2 regions of the Kribbella sp. NBC_00889 genome follow, and region 2 is predicted to be linked to the other one. Evidence: predicted binding sites of a transcription regulator. Region 2 holds the regulator's gene; the other holds the start of a gene.

Region 1 (7,581 bases), 4.1 Mb from region 2:
GACCTTGACGATCTTGGTCTTGTCGACCACCGGCATACCGTCGAGCTGTTCCTTCGGGAAGCTGGTCTGCGGGCGGACCGCGTCGACCATCTTCTCGATGACCTTCTCGTACGGCGACAACGGGTCGCCGGTGACCGCGGCGGCCACTCCGGAGACCGACAGCGCGGCCACGGCGGCGACACCGAGTGCCAGACCGCGGGCCGCCACCTTGCGGGCGAACGGGTCCGTCACCGGGTTCAGAGCCGCGCAGCGCGCCAGGAAGCTCTCCGGGTCGTCGATCGTCTCGACCGGGAGTTCGTCCTCCACCTCCACCGCGAGCCGTAGCTCTGCCAGCAGCTTGACGGCCGGGTCGTGCTCTCCCGCGCCGAGCGCGGTCTCCCCCCCAACGGCCAGTAGGTCGAGCAGTGCGTCATCAGCGTCGATCGCGTCGAGATCGAAACGGTCAGCCATGATGCCCCTCCCCTGCTCCTCTTTCCAGCTGTGCCTCATGCCCCACAAACCCCCTGAGCGTGTTCAACGCTCGATGTTGTGCGACCCTCACCGCCCCCGGTGTCATCCCCAGTGCCCGGCCGGTCTCCTCGGCTGACATCCCCGCTACCACCCGGAGCCGCAGGATCTCCCGCAGCTTCACCGGCAACTTGTCCAGCAGCCCCATGATGTGCTGGACCTCCGAATGCCGGACCGCGTGCTCCTCCGGCGTCGGTGACTCGTCCGCGCCGTCCGGCAGGTCCGGCGTCGAAACGTCGGCCACCGCGAACGCACGCTGGGCATCGGCGACCTTGCGAGCCGCGATGCCGTAGACGAAAGCCTCGAAGGGCCTCCCCTCGTCGCGGTACCGGCCGAGTGCGCCGAACACCGCGACACAAACCTCCTGCGCGACGTCGTCGACCATGTCGGCGCCGCCCGGATAGGTCCACAGCCTCGACCGCACATAGCGGTGGGCGACGGCACGCACCCTGGTGAGCAGGTCGTTCAGAGCTGTCCGATCGCCTTCGCTCGCGCGTGCGGCAAGATCTCGAAGCTCGACCCGGTCGTGGGTGTGTGGTACTTGGACCTCGGTCACCCTCGCCCCCTCGTGTCGGACCGGTCAGCCTGAAAGATGGTACGGCTCTCACCTTCCGTTGCCTAGTGGCAATTCGTGATCACCACCAGATTCTGGTCACGATCTGTCACTACTGGCCCGTACGGATGCCCCACCGCTCGATCCTCGTCCCTTAGCTGGGGGCGTCGAAGTGGATGAGCTCGCAGGCCTGGTCGCCACCCCAGTCGATCGGCGTGCGGCCGGTCTCCAGCCATCCGGCCCGCCGGTACAGTCGCTCGGCCGCGCCGCGATTGTCCACGACCTCCAAGGACAGCTTCCGCCCGAGCTCAGCCGCCGTCTTCACCGAATGATCCAGCAACTGCCGTCCGATCCCCGCGCGGGTCGCCTTCGGATCCACGAACAACCGCTCCACGGACACCCCGTCAGACCCGTTGGCGGTCAGCGCCACGTGCCCCACCACGCGCCCGTCGCTGACAGCCACCCAGCACCCGAGCCCGTCCTCCGGCGTCAACCACTTCCGCGCATCCGCCGGCCAGCTCACCGGGTACCCAGCCACCTCATGCACATCCCGCAACAGCCGGACGCAGATCTCCAGGTCCTGCTCGCCACGTTCTCTGATCAGCGTCACAAGCCCATCCCAACAGAACACCGCCCCGGCAGGACTGCCGGGGCGGTGCTGTGGAACTACTACCTGAGGATCAGTGACCGTGACCGTGGCCGTGACCGGCTGCGGCGGGCTCCTCTTCCTCGGGCTTGTCGACCACGAGGGTCTCGGTGGTGAGCAGCAGCGCGGCGATCGAGCCGGCGTTGGCGAGCGCGGACCGGGTCACCTTGACCGGGTCCAGCACGCCCTGAGCCAGCAGGTCGCCGTACTCGCCGGTGGCGGCGTTGAAGCCGCTGCCGACCTCCAGCTCCGCGACCTTGGCGGTCACGACGTAGCCCTCGTAGCCGCCGTTCTCGGCGATCCAGCGCAGCGGCTCGACGATCGCCTTGCGGACGATCCGGACACCGGCGAGCTCGTCACCCTCGAGGTCCAGACCCTTGTCCAGGACAGCAGCCGCGTGCACGAGGGCGGAGCCGCCGCCGGCGACGATGCCTTCCTCGATCGCGGCCCGGGTCGCGGACACGGCGTCCTCGATCCGGTGCTTCTTCTCCTTCAGCTCGACCTCGGTGGCCGCGCCGACCTTGATCACGCAGACGCCACCGGCCAGCTTGGCCAGCCGCTCCTGCAGCTTCTCGCGGTCCCAGTCGGAGTCGGTGCGCTCGATCTCGGCCTTGATCTGGTTCACCCGGCCGTCGATGTCGTCGGACTTGCCGGCGCCGTCGACCACCGTGGTGTTGTCCTTGGAGACCACGATCCGGCGCGCCGAACCGAGCACCTCCAGACCGACCTGGTCCAGCTTCAGCCCGACCTCCGGAGCAACGACCTGCGCGCCGGTCAGCGCGGCCAGGTCCTCCAGCATCGCCTTGCGGCGGTCACCGAAGCCCGGCGCCTTGACGGCGACGGAGGTGAAGTTGCCGCGGATCTTGTTCACCACGAGGGTGGACAGTGCCTCGGCCTCGACGTCCTCGGCGATGATCAGCAGGGTCTTGCCGGACTGCACGACCTTCTCCAGCAGCGGCAGCAGGTCCGCGATCGCGGAGACCTTGCCCTGGTGGATCAGGATGTACGGGTCCTCCAGCACCGCTTCGCCGGCCTCGGCGTCGGTGATGAAGTACGGCGAGATGAAGCCCTTGTCGAACTGCATGCCCTCGGTGAACTCGAGCTCGGTCCCGAAGGTGTTCGACTCCTCGACGGTGATCACACCGTCCTTGCCGACCTTGTCGAACGCGTCCGCGATCAGGGCGCCGATCTCGGCGTCCCGGGCGGAGATGGTGGCGACGTGGGCCATGTCGCCCTTGTCGTCGACCGGCCGCGCGGTCTCGATCAGCTTGGCCGACACGGCCTCGACGGCCGCCTCGATGCCCTTCTTCAGGCCCATCGGGTTGACCCCGGCGGCGACGGCCCGCAGGCCCTCGTGCACCAGTGCCTGCGCCAGCACCGTCGCGGTGGTGGTGCCGTCACCGGCGATGTCGTTGGTCTTGGTGGCGACCTCCTTGGCCAACTGCGCACCAAGGTTCTCGAACGGGTCGTCCAGCTCGACCTCACGGGCGACGGTGACACCGTCGTTGGTGATGGTCGGGGCGCCCCACTTCTTGTCCAGGACGACGTAGCGGCCCTTCGGCCCCAGCGTCACCTTCACCGTGTTCGCGAGCTTGTCGACGCCGCGCTCCAGCGCGCGCCGAGCGTTCTCGTCGAACTCGAGGATCTTCGGCATGAAAAATCCAGTCCCTCTCTGAAATTCGCGCTTCGTAACAGCAGTTCCGAGCTCGCTGCCCCGGACCGACTCCGCCCCGGCGCCGGGAGGGCACCAGGGCGGTGTCAGTCAGGAACAGCGAGCGGCCGTCACTTGCTGACGACTGCGAGGATGTCGCGGGCGCCCAGGATCAGGTAGTCCTGGCCGTCGTACTTGACCTCGGTGCCGCCGTACTTGGAGTAGATGACCTTGTCGCCGACGGCGACGTCCAGCGGGACGCGGTTGCCGTTGTCGTCGATGCGGCCGGGGCCGACGGCGAGGATCTCGCCCTCCTGGGGCTTCTCCTTGGCGGTGTCCGGGATCACCAGGCCGGACTTCGTGGTCTGCTCGGCTTCGAGCGGCGCGACGAGGACGCGGTCCTCGAGCGGCTTGATCGTGACCGACACTTGCTGACCTCCACGGTCGATTTGCTTGTCTGCAGTTCAGGGTGGTCGCGCTCCCCTGCCGTCGCGGGGGTCAGAGGCCGGACCGCTGGCACCCTCGGGTGGAGAGTGCCAACACCGAATCTAGGCCGCGATTAGCACTCGGTCAACTCGAGTGCCAGACTTCCTCTGTCGGCGGAGTCCGTGACCGGCCGGGTACGGATTGTGGCCGAACGCTGGGCCTGACCCCGGTCGCCGTGCGACCGTTTCCCCAGGAGGGCTTACCACCGGGTCCGAGGAGAGACCATGGCCATCAGCTTCCCGTCTCTACCCAACCTGTCCGGGCGCACGATCGCGGTCCTTGCCGCAGTGGGCGTGGTGGCCGTCGGAGCGGTCGCCGCCGGAGCGTCGAAGGACCAGCCGGCCACCCCGAGCGTTGGAGCTCCCGCCGCAGATCAGCCGGCGGAGCAGGCTCCGGCCGATCAGTCGACCGACGCGACCCGCACCTCCGCCGAGGCAGAGACCAACGCCGCGGGCGCACTGCCACAGTGCCGCGCGGCCATCCTGGTGCCGGTCAACAGCAGCTGGGGTATCCCGATGCCGTCGATCTACGCGAGCAAGAGGACCACCTGCAACCTCATGTACGGCGACGACCCACACCGCGGTTCCACCGTGTACGGCGACCCCGACACCGCCATCCAGGTCCTGCAGCGCAACCTGAACTTCTGCTACGGCACCCACCTCGCAGTCGACGGCATCTACGGCAGCAACACCCGCGCAGTGGTCAAGACGGTGCAGCGCAAGCACAAGCTCGTGGTGGACGGTATCTACGGCCCCAAGACCCGCGCGGCCATGAACTGGCGCCTCTACTCCTCCGCCACCAACAGCTGGAGCAGGAGCTGCTCGAGCCCGCTCTAGGGTGTGTGGGTGACTGTCACCGCGTTGCTGGACGGGCCGGGCGCCGAGGTGCTTGCGGAGGCCTGTGCGGCGTACCAGCCCGGCAAGGAGCTGCAGCTGGTCGAGAGGCTGCGGCGCCGGTACGACGCGACGCTTGTGACGATCGCGGTCACTCAGGCATCGCTGCGGCACCGGGCGGTCGCCAAGTTCGGAGCGGATGCGGCCCGGATGTACTTCACCCCGGACGGTCTGGAGCAGGCCACCAGGACCACGGTCGGCACGCACCGGGCCGCACGCATCGCGGCGGCGTTGCCGGGCAGCAGTGTGGTCGACCTGGGCTGCGGGATCGGTGGCGACCTGATCAGTGCGGCCCACGCCGGTCTACGGGTCACCGGCGTCGAACGCGACCCGGAGACCGCAGCTACAGCCCGCGCCAACCTGGCCGCGCTCGGTCTGCCCGGTGAGGTCATGGTCGGCGACGCCGAGTCCACCGAGCTCACGCCATACGACGTCGTGTTCGCGGACCCCGCTCGACGCGCTGATGGTCGACGCGTGTTCGACCACAATGCCTACTCACCGCCGTGGACCTTTGTCACCGAGCTCCTGCAGCGGACTGCCTGCGTGAAGGTCGCGCCTGGCATCCCGCACGACGCCGTACCTGAGGGCGTCGAGGCGGAGTGGATCTCCGACGCCGGTGAGGTGAAGGAGGCCGCGCTGTGGTCCGGGGCGCTGTACACCGGCACCCCGCGGCGGGCGACGTTGCTACCCAGTGGCGTGAATGTGGCGGATGCGCCCGAGGCTGAGAGCGGTCCTGTCGAGCGGTACATCTATGAGCCGGATGGTGCCGTTGTGCGGGCCGGTCTGGTGACCGCGGTGGCCGCTGCTGTCGACGGGTGGCTGCTCGATCCGCGGATCGCGTACGTCACCGCGCCGAAGCTCGTGCCGACCCCGCTCGCGTCGGCGTACGAGGTGGTGGAGGAGCTGCCGTACAAGGAGAAGGCACTGCGATCCTGGGTCCGCACGCAGGGCATCGGCACGCTCGAGATCAAGAAGCGCGGGGTGGACGTCGACCCGGCCCAGCTCCGGAAGAAGCTCGCTCCGAAGGGCTCGGAGTCCGCCACGCTGATCATCACGCGCATTGGTCGCGACGCCGTCGCCTACTCCTGCCGCCGGGTCAAGATCGAGCCCTGAGCCATTCGAGCGCTGCCAGGCCCAGGCCCTGCTTGTACTCCTCGATCAGCGCACGCACGGGCTCCGGGAGGCCCTCCATCGGAGTCTGTCCTTGCTGGCTGGCATGCTGTGAACTCCCTTCGGGCCGGACTTGCATTGTGAGTGCATTCGAACATATGATCGATTTCGCGAGCGGGTCCCCGGGCGACCTGCCGGTAGGCGAGGTGCTGCGTCTGCTGCTGCACTCCCCGGGGATCCGCCACTAAACGGGCGACGTCCGGTCTGAGGAGACGGACGTCGACTGAGTGTCATGCGGGTGCAGTCGGGCGTTCACCTGGGTTCGGCAGGGTGGGTGGCAGAAACCGGTTGGCCGCTGACCGTTCACCTGGGGAGCAGGCGGCGAAGTCACCCCAGGTCTCTGCCCGCTGCCGTGCTCTTCCCCGCACTGCAGTGCGCTTCGAACCGTTCCACGACCGGCAGCCGGAAGCGTGCCACCGCAATCGATCCGACCGCGATCGGCAACAACGCCTTCGGACCGTACTGCGGGAGTGACTCAACGCGCGGGCCGTCCGTGCCACGGGCCGGTGCTGTGGTGTTCAGGGCCGTGGTGGTGAAGTTGGCGACCACGGTGTTCCACTCGGTCGGCCGACGGAGCATGGCGTGGCCCTCCCCGGCGAGCGCATACATCGTGACCGGAGTGCCGGCTGCGCGGAGGCGCTCGGCGTACGCGGCGGTCGCGCGCGGATCGGTGATCGTGTCGTCCGTGCCATGGGCGAACGTCACCGGCGGACGCAGCGCGGCCAGCGGCTCACCCTCGGGCAGCCAAGGAGCCAAGGCCAGTACGCCGGCCACCCGAGGATGATTGCCTGCGGCCACGACCGCCCGGCCACCCATCGAGTGCCCGATCAGCACCACCCGGCGGATCACCGGTGGCAGCTCGTCGAGGACCGCCCGGAGATCAACGGCAGAGTCGGCGGCGGACCCGTTCCACCCGCGATACCGATAGCGCAGCATGCCGACCGCCGCCGTGGGAACAGCCGACCGGGCGGCGAGAGCGAACGGCCACATCCGCAGGATCGGCGCCCGCCACAGATGAGGAACCGCGGTCGAATGCTCCTGCCCGCCATGAGCCAGCACCACCAGATCCGTCGCCCCGGCAGGATGCCACACCAGATCCACAGCAGGACCGGTCATGGGGCCTCCCGCCCTGGACTGAGGAGCGCAGGGAGCGAAGCGACCGGAGTGACGAGGGAAGGGCGGGAGTCGAAGCCCCATGACCCGCCGTGCCGGAGGCGCGGCAATGACACTGTCATGGGCGGCCGTAGATGTCCGCGGGATCGCGACGGATGCCCATCATGCGGCCGTCGGCGGCGAGCTCGGTGAAACCGTGCCGCCGGTAGAGCTCGTGCGCGTCCTCGGTCCCGAGCATGACGCGACGTACACCCTGCAACTCGGGATGGTCGAGCAGCGTGGCCACGACGAACTTCCCCAACCCATGCCCGCGCTGCTCAGGCACCACGAACACATCCGCGATCCACGCGAACGTCGCCCGGTCCGTCACCGCGCGAGCGAACGCGACCATCGCCCCGTCCGACGTGAACACTCCGACGTTCAGCGACCCCGCGATCGACCGCGCCACGACCTCCCGCGGGATCCCTGGCGCCCAGTACGACGTACTCAGGAAGCCGTGCACCACGTCGACGTCGATCCGGGACGTGTCGTCGTCGGCCTCGAACCCGTGCGGGTGTGTCCA
Region 2 (7,581 bases):
ATCGGCCGGGCTCTCGGCCGTGGCGGACTTGATCATCGCGATGCTGCGCTCGACCGAGTCGGCGGTCAGCCCGTGCCCGGTCCGCACGACCGCGATCAGCTCGTCGATCAGCCGCTCGGCCAGGGCCAGCTCGGCCGGCTCGCCGTTGAGCGTGATCTCGTTGCCGCGGACCATGATGTCGGCGGCGAACTCCTTCTCGACGATGCGGAGGAACTCGTCCCGGGCTCCGAGCAGGGCCACCATGTCGATGCTGTTCGGCACGACGATCTTGTGCGACGCCTGTGCGCTGGTGGCGGTGCTCGATCGGGACAGCTCATCGCGTCCACGGCCGTTCGCGCGCGCCTCCGGTTCGATACTGCGTGGCCTGGACAGGCTCTTCCTCCTGATGCCGATGATCACTGACTGACTAACCCATGCTAGCCGCCTCCACTGACACCCTCACTTGTAATTCCCCGGAACACGCCCGAACCGCCCGAAACGAGGCCTGGCTGTTGTCAACCGGGGTGTGTTGTCAACCTGCAAGGGGGTCTCCGCGTCATCGTGTCGTGGCGCAACCAGCCGTGGTGTACGAAGAGTGCGTGACACATGAGTCCTCGTGGGATGCCGACGAGGCGTTGACGGCTGTCTACACGGCGCACTACACGTCGCTGGTCCGGCTCGGCGCCCTGCTGCTGCGCGACACCGGTACGGCGGAGGAGATCGTGCAGGACGCGTTCGTCGCGATGCACGGCCGCTGGCACCGGCTGCGCGACCCCCACAAGGCTCTCGCGTACCTGCGCACCGCGGTGGTGAACCGCTGCCGCTCCCGCCAGCGCCACCTGGTGGTCGTCGACAAGCACACACCACGCTCGCTGCCGGACGCGCCGAGCGCCGAGCAGGCCGCGCTGCGGACAGCCGAGACCGACCAGGTGATCGAAGCGATGCGCACCCTGCCGGAGAAGCAACGCACCGTGATGGTGCTGCGGTACTACGGTGACCTCTCCGAAGCGGAGATCGCCGACACGATGGGCATCAGCCGGGGATCGGTGAAGAGCCACGCCGCGCGGGCGACGAAGTCGCTGCGCCAGCTCCTGGAGCAGAACGTATGAACGAACAGCCCAACGACTCGTTCGACGAGCTGATGCGGCGGTCCCTGCACGAGGAGGCCGACCGGGTCGAGCCGACCGACTCGCTACCCGAGATCCAGGCCCGCGCCCGGGCCCAGCGCCGTACGACGTCCCGGCGCCCGTGGGTGCTGACCGCCGGCGCTGCAATCGTCGGCACGGCAGCGGTGATCGGCGCCTTCACTGTCCTCGACAACAACATGAACACCGCAGGTGACAGCGGCCTCGCAGCCGGCCCCAGTACGTCGACCAGCGCCTCCGCATTGCCGTCGTCGACCACCCCACAGTCCAGCACCTCGCCGAGCCAGCCGCCGCCAGAGCCGCCGACGGCGCAGGCGACCTCGGTGCCGAAGGACCGCCGCGGTACGCCGGAGCCGATGGTGAAGGGCACCCTCGTCCCGGTCTACTGGCTCGGCGACAAGACCGCGGTCCGTCCCACTCCGGGAGCAACGACCAAGGCCACCCCGAGGGTCCGGCTCTACCGCACGTGGGCGAAGGTGAGTGGCCGGCCCGCCGTCGAGGCGGTCCGGATCATGACGTCCAAGCAGCCCGGCGACCCTGACTACTACTCCGTGTGGCGGGGCGCCGAGATCAACACCGTCACCAGGTCCGACGGCACGGTCACCGTCGACTTCAAGCGGCTCCCGACGACGAAGCTCGACCCCGAGACCGCGGACGTGGCCGCCCAGCAGCTGATCTACACGGTGCAAGGCGCCCTCGACGACAGCAGCCAGCAGGTCCAGATCACCCAGGACGGCCAGGTCGGCGCCCGGCTGTTCGGCCAGGTCGACACCAGTACGCCGCTCAGTCGCGCCCAGGCCGCCAACGTCCAGGCGCTGGTCTGGATCACCTCCCCGGCCCAGGACCAGTTGACCAAGTCGATGGTCACCGTCGAAGGCACGGCCGCGGCGTACGAGGCGACGGTGAACTACGAGGCCACGAACCTGAAGACCCGCGAGGTACGGAAGGGCTACACGAACACCAAGGAGGGCCAGAAGTTCACGCCCTTCGCCTTCAACCTCAAGCTCACCCCCGGCCCCTGGCAGATCGAGGCCTTCCTCATCTCCCCCGCCGACGGCTCCACCACCGACATCGACTCCAAAACCATCGAGGTCCGCTAGCAGGTTGTTCGCTCGCTATCCGGTTCTTTGACGCCAGCGATGAAACAACCCGCCATCGGCCGGGTCAGTTGCTAGGTCCAGCGGGAGTGGGAGAGGAGGGCGGCGGCTGCGGCTACGCCGGCGGTTGAGGTGCGGAGGACCGTGTCGCCGAGGCGGATGGGCTCGGCGGCGAAGGTGGCCAGCTCGGCTGGGGCGATGCCGCCTTCCGGGCCTATGACGATGACGATGTCGCCGTCGGTCGGGAGCTCGAGCGAGGCGAGCGGCGTCTTGGCTTCCTCGTGCAGTACGACGGGGAGTGCCGCGGCGGAAAGTAGTCGCGCGACCTCCGGCGTACTCGCGATGGGCTCCACAGTGGCGAACCAGGAGCGGCGGGACTGTTTGCTCGCCTCGAACGCCCAGGCCTGCCACTTCGCGTACGTCTTCGCGGACCGCTCGGGGTTGTTGCGGAACTGACTCCGCTCCGCGTTCCACGGGACGATCACATCGACCCCGACCTCGGTCAGCATCTCCACCGCCAGCTCGGCCCGCTCGCCCTTCGGCAACGCCTGCACCACCACCAACCGAGGCGAAGCCGCCGGCTCGTGCCCACGCTGCTGCACCGCCACGGTCACCCCGGCCTTGGACGCAGCCGTCACCGGGCCTTCGGCCCACGAACCACGACCGTCGGTCAACCGAATGCGCTCACCAGGGCCGATCCGCCGAACCACCGCCGCATGCCGGCCCTCTGCGCCGTCCAGCGTCAGTTCGTCGCCCACGAGTTCCGGCGCGAAGAAAACGGCAATGCCCACCAGCCCATCACCTTCCCGCGAGGCCGGCGGAGCCGGCCGAGCCTGTTTCAGTGGGCGCCGAAGGCGTCGCGGAGGCGACCGAAGACGCCCTTGTGGGCGGCTTGGACCTGACCCTGGGGACGCTCCTCGCCACGAGCCTCGGCCAACTGGCGGAGCAGGTCGACCTGGGAGTCGTCCAGCCTGGTCGGGGTCTCGACGATCACCTGGACGATCAGGTCACCACGACCCGCGTGCCGCAGGCGCGGGACACCACGAGCCGTCAGCGTCATCGCCGTCCCGGACTGCGTGCCGGGCCGGATCTCCAGTGGGGTGGTCTCGCCCTCCAGCGTGGGCAGGTCGATCGTGGTGCCGAGCGCGGCCGCCGTCATCGGCAGCGTCACCGTGCAGTGCAGGTCGTCGCCGTTGCGGGTGAAGATGTCGTGCGGCTCGACCTCGATCTCGACGTACAGGTCGCCGGCCGGGCCGCCGCCGGGGCCGACCTCGCCCTGGCCGGACAGCTGCACCCGGGTGCCGCTGTCGACGCCACCGGGGATCTTGACCGTGACGGTGCGGCGGGACCGGACCCGGCCGTCGCCGGCGCACTCGACGCACGGGTTCGGGATCGTCGTACCGAAGCCGCGGCAGTTCGGGCACGGCCGCATGGTGCGGACCTCGCCGAGGAACGACCGCTGGGTGTGGGTGACCTCGCCGCGACCGTGGCAGATCTCGCAGGTGACCGGCTCGGAGCCCGCCGCCGCTCCCGAACCCGAACAGGTCGGGCACAGTACGGCGGTGTCGACCTTCAGCTCCCGGGTGGTGCCGAACGCGGCCTCGGCCAGGTCGATCCGCAGCGGGATCAGCGCGTCCTGGCCGCGCCGGGTCCGCGGCCGAGGCCCGCGGGTGGCCCCGCCGGTCTGGCCGAAGAAGGCGTCCATGATGTCGGTGAACGTGAAGGCCTGGCCGAAGCCCGCGCCGCCCGGGCCGGCGCCCGCGGTCGCGAACGGGTCACCGCCGAGATCGTGCAACTGCCGCTTCTGCGGGTCGCTCAGCACCTGGAAGGCGCGGCCGATCTCCTGGAACTTGTGGTGGGCGTCCTCGGAGTCGTTCACGTCCGGGTGGTACTGGCGTGCCAGCTTGCGGTACGCCTTCTTGATCTCGTCCGGCGTCGCGTCGCGGCTGACGCCCAGGACGGCGTAGTAATCGGTGCTCATACTCCAGACCAGGGGTTGGGTTCAGTCATTTAGGAGTCCGCCAATATCTGGCTGACGTAGCGCGCGACGGCCCTCACGGCGCCCATCGTGCTCGGATAGTCCATGTGGGTCGGGCCGACGATGCCGAGCGTGGCCAGCGCCTCCGACTTTGACCCGTAGCCGGTCGCGACCACCGAGGTGGTGGCCAGTTCCTCGAACGGGTTCTCGTGCCCGATGCGGACCGTCAGGGTCTGCGGGTTGGTGGCCTCACCGAGGAGCTTGAGCAGAATGACGTGCTCCTCCAGTGCCTCCAGCACCGGCTTCACGTTCCGCTCGAAGTCGTCGCCGTACCGCGTCAGGTTGGCGGCGCCGCCGACCGCGATCCTCTGCTCGCCGACCTCGTCGGTGAACGTCTCCAGCAGCGTCGTCACGATCGCCGCGACCAGTGGCCGGTCCGCCGGGGCGAACAGGTCGGTCACCGCGGCCAGGGACGTGGTGGCCTCAGTCAGCCGCTGCCCGGATAGTGCGGTGTTCAGCCGCGAGCGCAGGTCGGCGATCAGTTGCTCGTCGACGTCGTTCGTCTGCTCGACGATCCGCTGCTCGACGCGGCCGGTGCTGGTGATCAGCACCAGCAGCAGCCGGCGCGGGGTCATCGTGACGACCTCGATGTGCCGGACGCTGGAACGGTTGAGGGACGGGTACTGCACGATCGCCACCTGGCGGGTGATCTGGGCCAGCAGCCGGACAGTACGGCGTACGACGTCGTCCAGGTCGACCGCGCCGGCCAGGAACGAGGTGATCGCCTTCTTCTCCGCCGGAGACAGCGTCTTGACCGTGCTCAGCTTGTCCACGAACAGCCGGTAGCCCGCGTCGGTGGGGATCCGGCCGGCGCTGGTGTGCGGCTGGGTGATGTACCCCTCCTCCTCCAGCGCAGCCATGTCGTTACGCACGGTTGCCGGCGACACCCCGAGGTTGTGCCGGTCCACCAGCGTCTTCGAGCCGACCGGCTCATGGGTCGCCACGTAGTCCTCGACGATGGCGCGGAGAACATCCAGCTTGCGATCGTCCAGCACGCGCACCACCTCCCTCGCCTCGACGTACGACTCAGTGACCCTTGGCACTCAGTTGAAACGAGTGCCAGTCTACCGAGCCGTAGTAGCTCGCACCGACGTGTGACGGCGTGGGACGGGTCTCAGGCGAGCTCGGGGGACGCTCCCAACGGTACGGCGGCGGGCCGGGTGACTGTGCTCGCGACATCCACGGGCTGGTCCTGGGCAGCCGCTTCGAGCAAGGACTCGAGTACGTCGAGCACGTGGTAGGCCAGTGCACCGTCGGCCCGGTGCGGCTGACCTGTGCGGACCGCCCGGGCCATGTCCGCGACCCCGACGCCCCGGCCGGCTCCGGCGTACCCACCGGCGACCGGGACCTCGGTCCAGTCGCGGTTGGCCGCGGTAGCGATCTCGACCTTGCCATCGAACCCGTTCGGGTCGGGTACGGACAGGCTGCCCTCGGTCCCGTGCACCTCGATCCGCGGCAACCGCGCGGCCCAGATGTCGAACGACATCAGCACCGTGGTCAGCGCACCCGACTCGTGCTCCAGTACGCCGGTCACGTGCGTCGGCACCTGGACCGGGAAGGTCTCGCCGGCTCGCGGACCGGTGTGAATCTTCCGCTCCTGCTTCGACTGACCGGCCCGCGCGGTCACGCGTCGTACCGGACCCAGCAAGGTCACCAGGCTCGTCACGTAGTACGGACCCATGTCGAGGACCGGACCGCCGCCGGGCTGGTAGTAGAACTCCGGCGCCGGGTGCCACAGCTCGTGCCCGGGCGTGAAAAACGATGCCGTGGCAGCCGTCGGTACGCCGATGTCGCCGCGGTCAATGACAGCCCGGGCAGTCTGGGTACCAGTGCCGAGCACAGTGTCCGGCGCGCAGCCGACGCGGAGGTTGTTCGCGGCGGCGTACTTGAGCAGCGGCTCCGCCTCGGCCCGGTCGACGGCCAGCGGCTTCTCGCCGTACACGTGCTTGCCGGCTTCGAGCGCGGCCTGGTGCACCGGTGCGTGGGCGGCTGGGATGGTCAGGTTCAGGACGATCTCGACGTCGTCCGCGGCGTACAGCTCGTCCGGGGACAGCGCGCGGATGGCGGGGTTGCCGTCGGCGATCGCCTGCGCGCGGCTGATGTCCAGGTCGGCGACCGCGACCACATCAACGCCGGGCAGCTTGGCCAGATGGTCCAGGTAGGTGCCGGAGATGACGCCCGTACCGACGATGCCGATGCCCGTCACTTGCTCGCCCACAGCAGCCCCCGCTCGACGATGGTCCGCACCTCAGGCACTTCGAGGTCGTCCAGCTTGTGGCCGACGGTGCAGACGAAGACCTTTCCCGCGCCCCAGGTCCGGGTCCAGACGGCCGGCATCACGGCACCCTCGATCCACGGGTAGTCCGGATGCGAGCGGAACGTCGTCGTGGCGAGCACGGTGTTGGTCGGGTCGTAGTGCACGTAGTACTGCTCGGTGTGGACGTCGAAGTGGGTGATGCCCTCGACGATCGGGTGTTCGGCGACGACGTCGACGCGGTAGTCGGTGAAGCCGTGCGGGTGCGAGATGAACTGCCCGCCGGTGATGAAGCTGTAGTCGGCGTTGGCCCGGAACGAGTCGACGATGCCGCCGTGCCAGCCCGCGAATCCGGTACCGCGGCGGATCGCGGCCTCCAGGCCCTTGAAGTGGTCGGCGTCGATCTCGCTCATCGTGACGCACTGCAGCACCAGGTCGGTGCCGTCCAGGTCGAGGTAGCTCTCGGTGCTGTCCGAGACGGTCACCTCGTAACCGTTCTCTTCCAGGAACGGGATGAACAGGTCGGTCGCCTCGACCGGCGAGTGCCCTTCCCAGCCGCCCCGGACCACCAGTGCACGTCGTGTCGTCACGCCGACCGCCCTTCGAAAGTTTCGCTGCCGAGTTCGGAACCGTTGCGAACCGCCACCGTGACCCTAGGCGCCGCCCGACCGCCCTTCAAGTGCGATTCCGTCCTCTGGATGCGACGGGACCGGTGGTCGGAGGAGATGTACACAGCAAGTAATCTCGCTCCCATGAGTACGTGGGCCGAAGTCGGCGATCGTTGCTGGGTCCGCCGGTACGACGAATGGGACCTCAACGTCGGTCTGGTCGTCGGGGCGGACGGTGCGCTGGTGATCGACACCCGGGCGACGACCGAGCAGGCCGAGGAATTGCGCGAGCACATCCGCGAACTGACCGGCCAGCCGGTGCGCTGGGTCGTCAACACCCACGCGCACTTCGACCACGTCGCCGGGAACAGCGTCTTCGATCAGGCCGAGGTCATCGCCCACGAGAACGCCGCGACGGCCGCCGAACTGACGGCGCAGACCTTCGCGGTGGCGAGGGTGA

The links. The regulator HrcA, encoded in region 2, represses chaperone genes, less so after heat shock. The targets are predictions, from matches to a motif close to TTGGCACTCGNNNNNNNCGAGTGCCAA.
Region 1: groES (co-chaperone GroES) is a predicted target of HrcA. The motif match lies at 3,917-3,943, and genes of this name have one in related genera.

What each region holds. Positions count from the first base shown of each region.
Region 1 covers NZ_CP108783.1:8,830,793-8,838,373, reverse strand. The annotation lists gene OG817_RS43645 (hypothetical protein) at 1-450, opposite strand, end outside; gene shbA (RNA polymerase sigma factor ShbA) at 443-1,063, opposite strand; gene OG817_RS43635 (GNAT family N-acetyltransferase) at 1,215-1,670, opposite strand; gene groL (chaperonin GroEL) at 1,741-3,360, opposite strand; gene groES (co-chaperone GroES) at 3,489-3,785, opposite strand; gene OG817_RS43620 (peptidoglycan-binding protein) at 4,068-4,679, shown strand; gene OG817_RS43615 (THUMP-like domain-containing protein) at 4,689-5,849, shown strand; gene OG817_RS43610 (alpha/beta hydrolase) at 6,234-7,022, opposite strand; gene OG817_RS43605 (GNAT family N-acetyltransferase) at 7,138-7,581, opposite strand, start outside.
Region 2 covers NZ_CP108783.1:4,756,601-4,764,181, forward strand. The annotation lists gene OG817_RS22995 (PhoH family protein) at 1-243, opposite strand, end outside; gene OG817_RS23000 (SigE family RNA polymerase sigma factor) at 579-1,088, shown strand; gene OG817_RS23005 (Gmad2 immunoglobulin-like domain-containing protein) at 1,085-2,224, shown strand; gene OG817_RS23010 (16S rRNA (uracil(1498)-N(3))-methyltransferase) at 2,296-3,012, opposite strand; gene dnaJ (molecular chaperone DnaJ) at 3,060-4,202, opposite strand; gene hrcA (heat-inducible transcriptional repressor HrcA) at 4,232-5,254, opposite strand; gene OG817_RS23025 (Gfo/Idh/MocA family protein) at 5,374-6,477, opposite strand; gene OG817_RS23030 (ThuA domain-containing protein) at 6,462-7,103, opposite strand; gene OG817_RS23035 (MBL fold metallo-hydrolase) at 7,266-7,581, shown strand, end outside.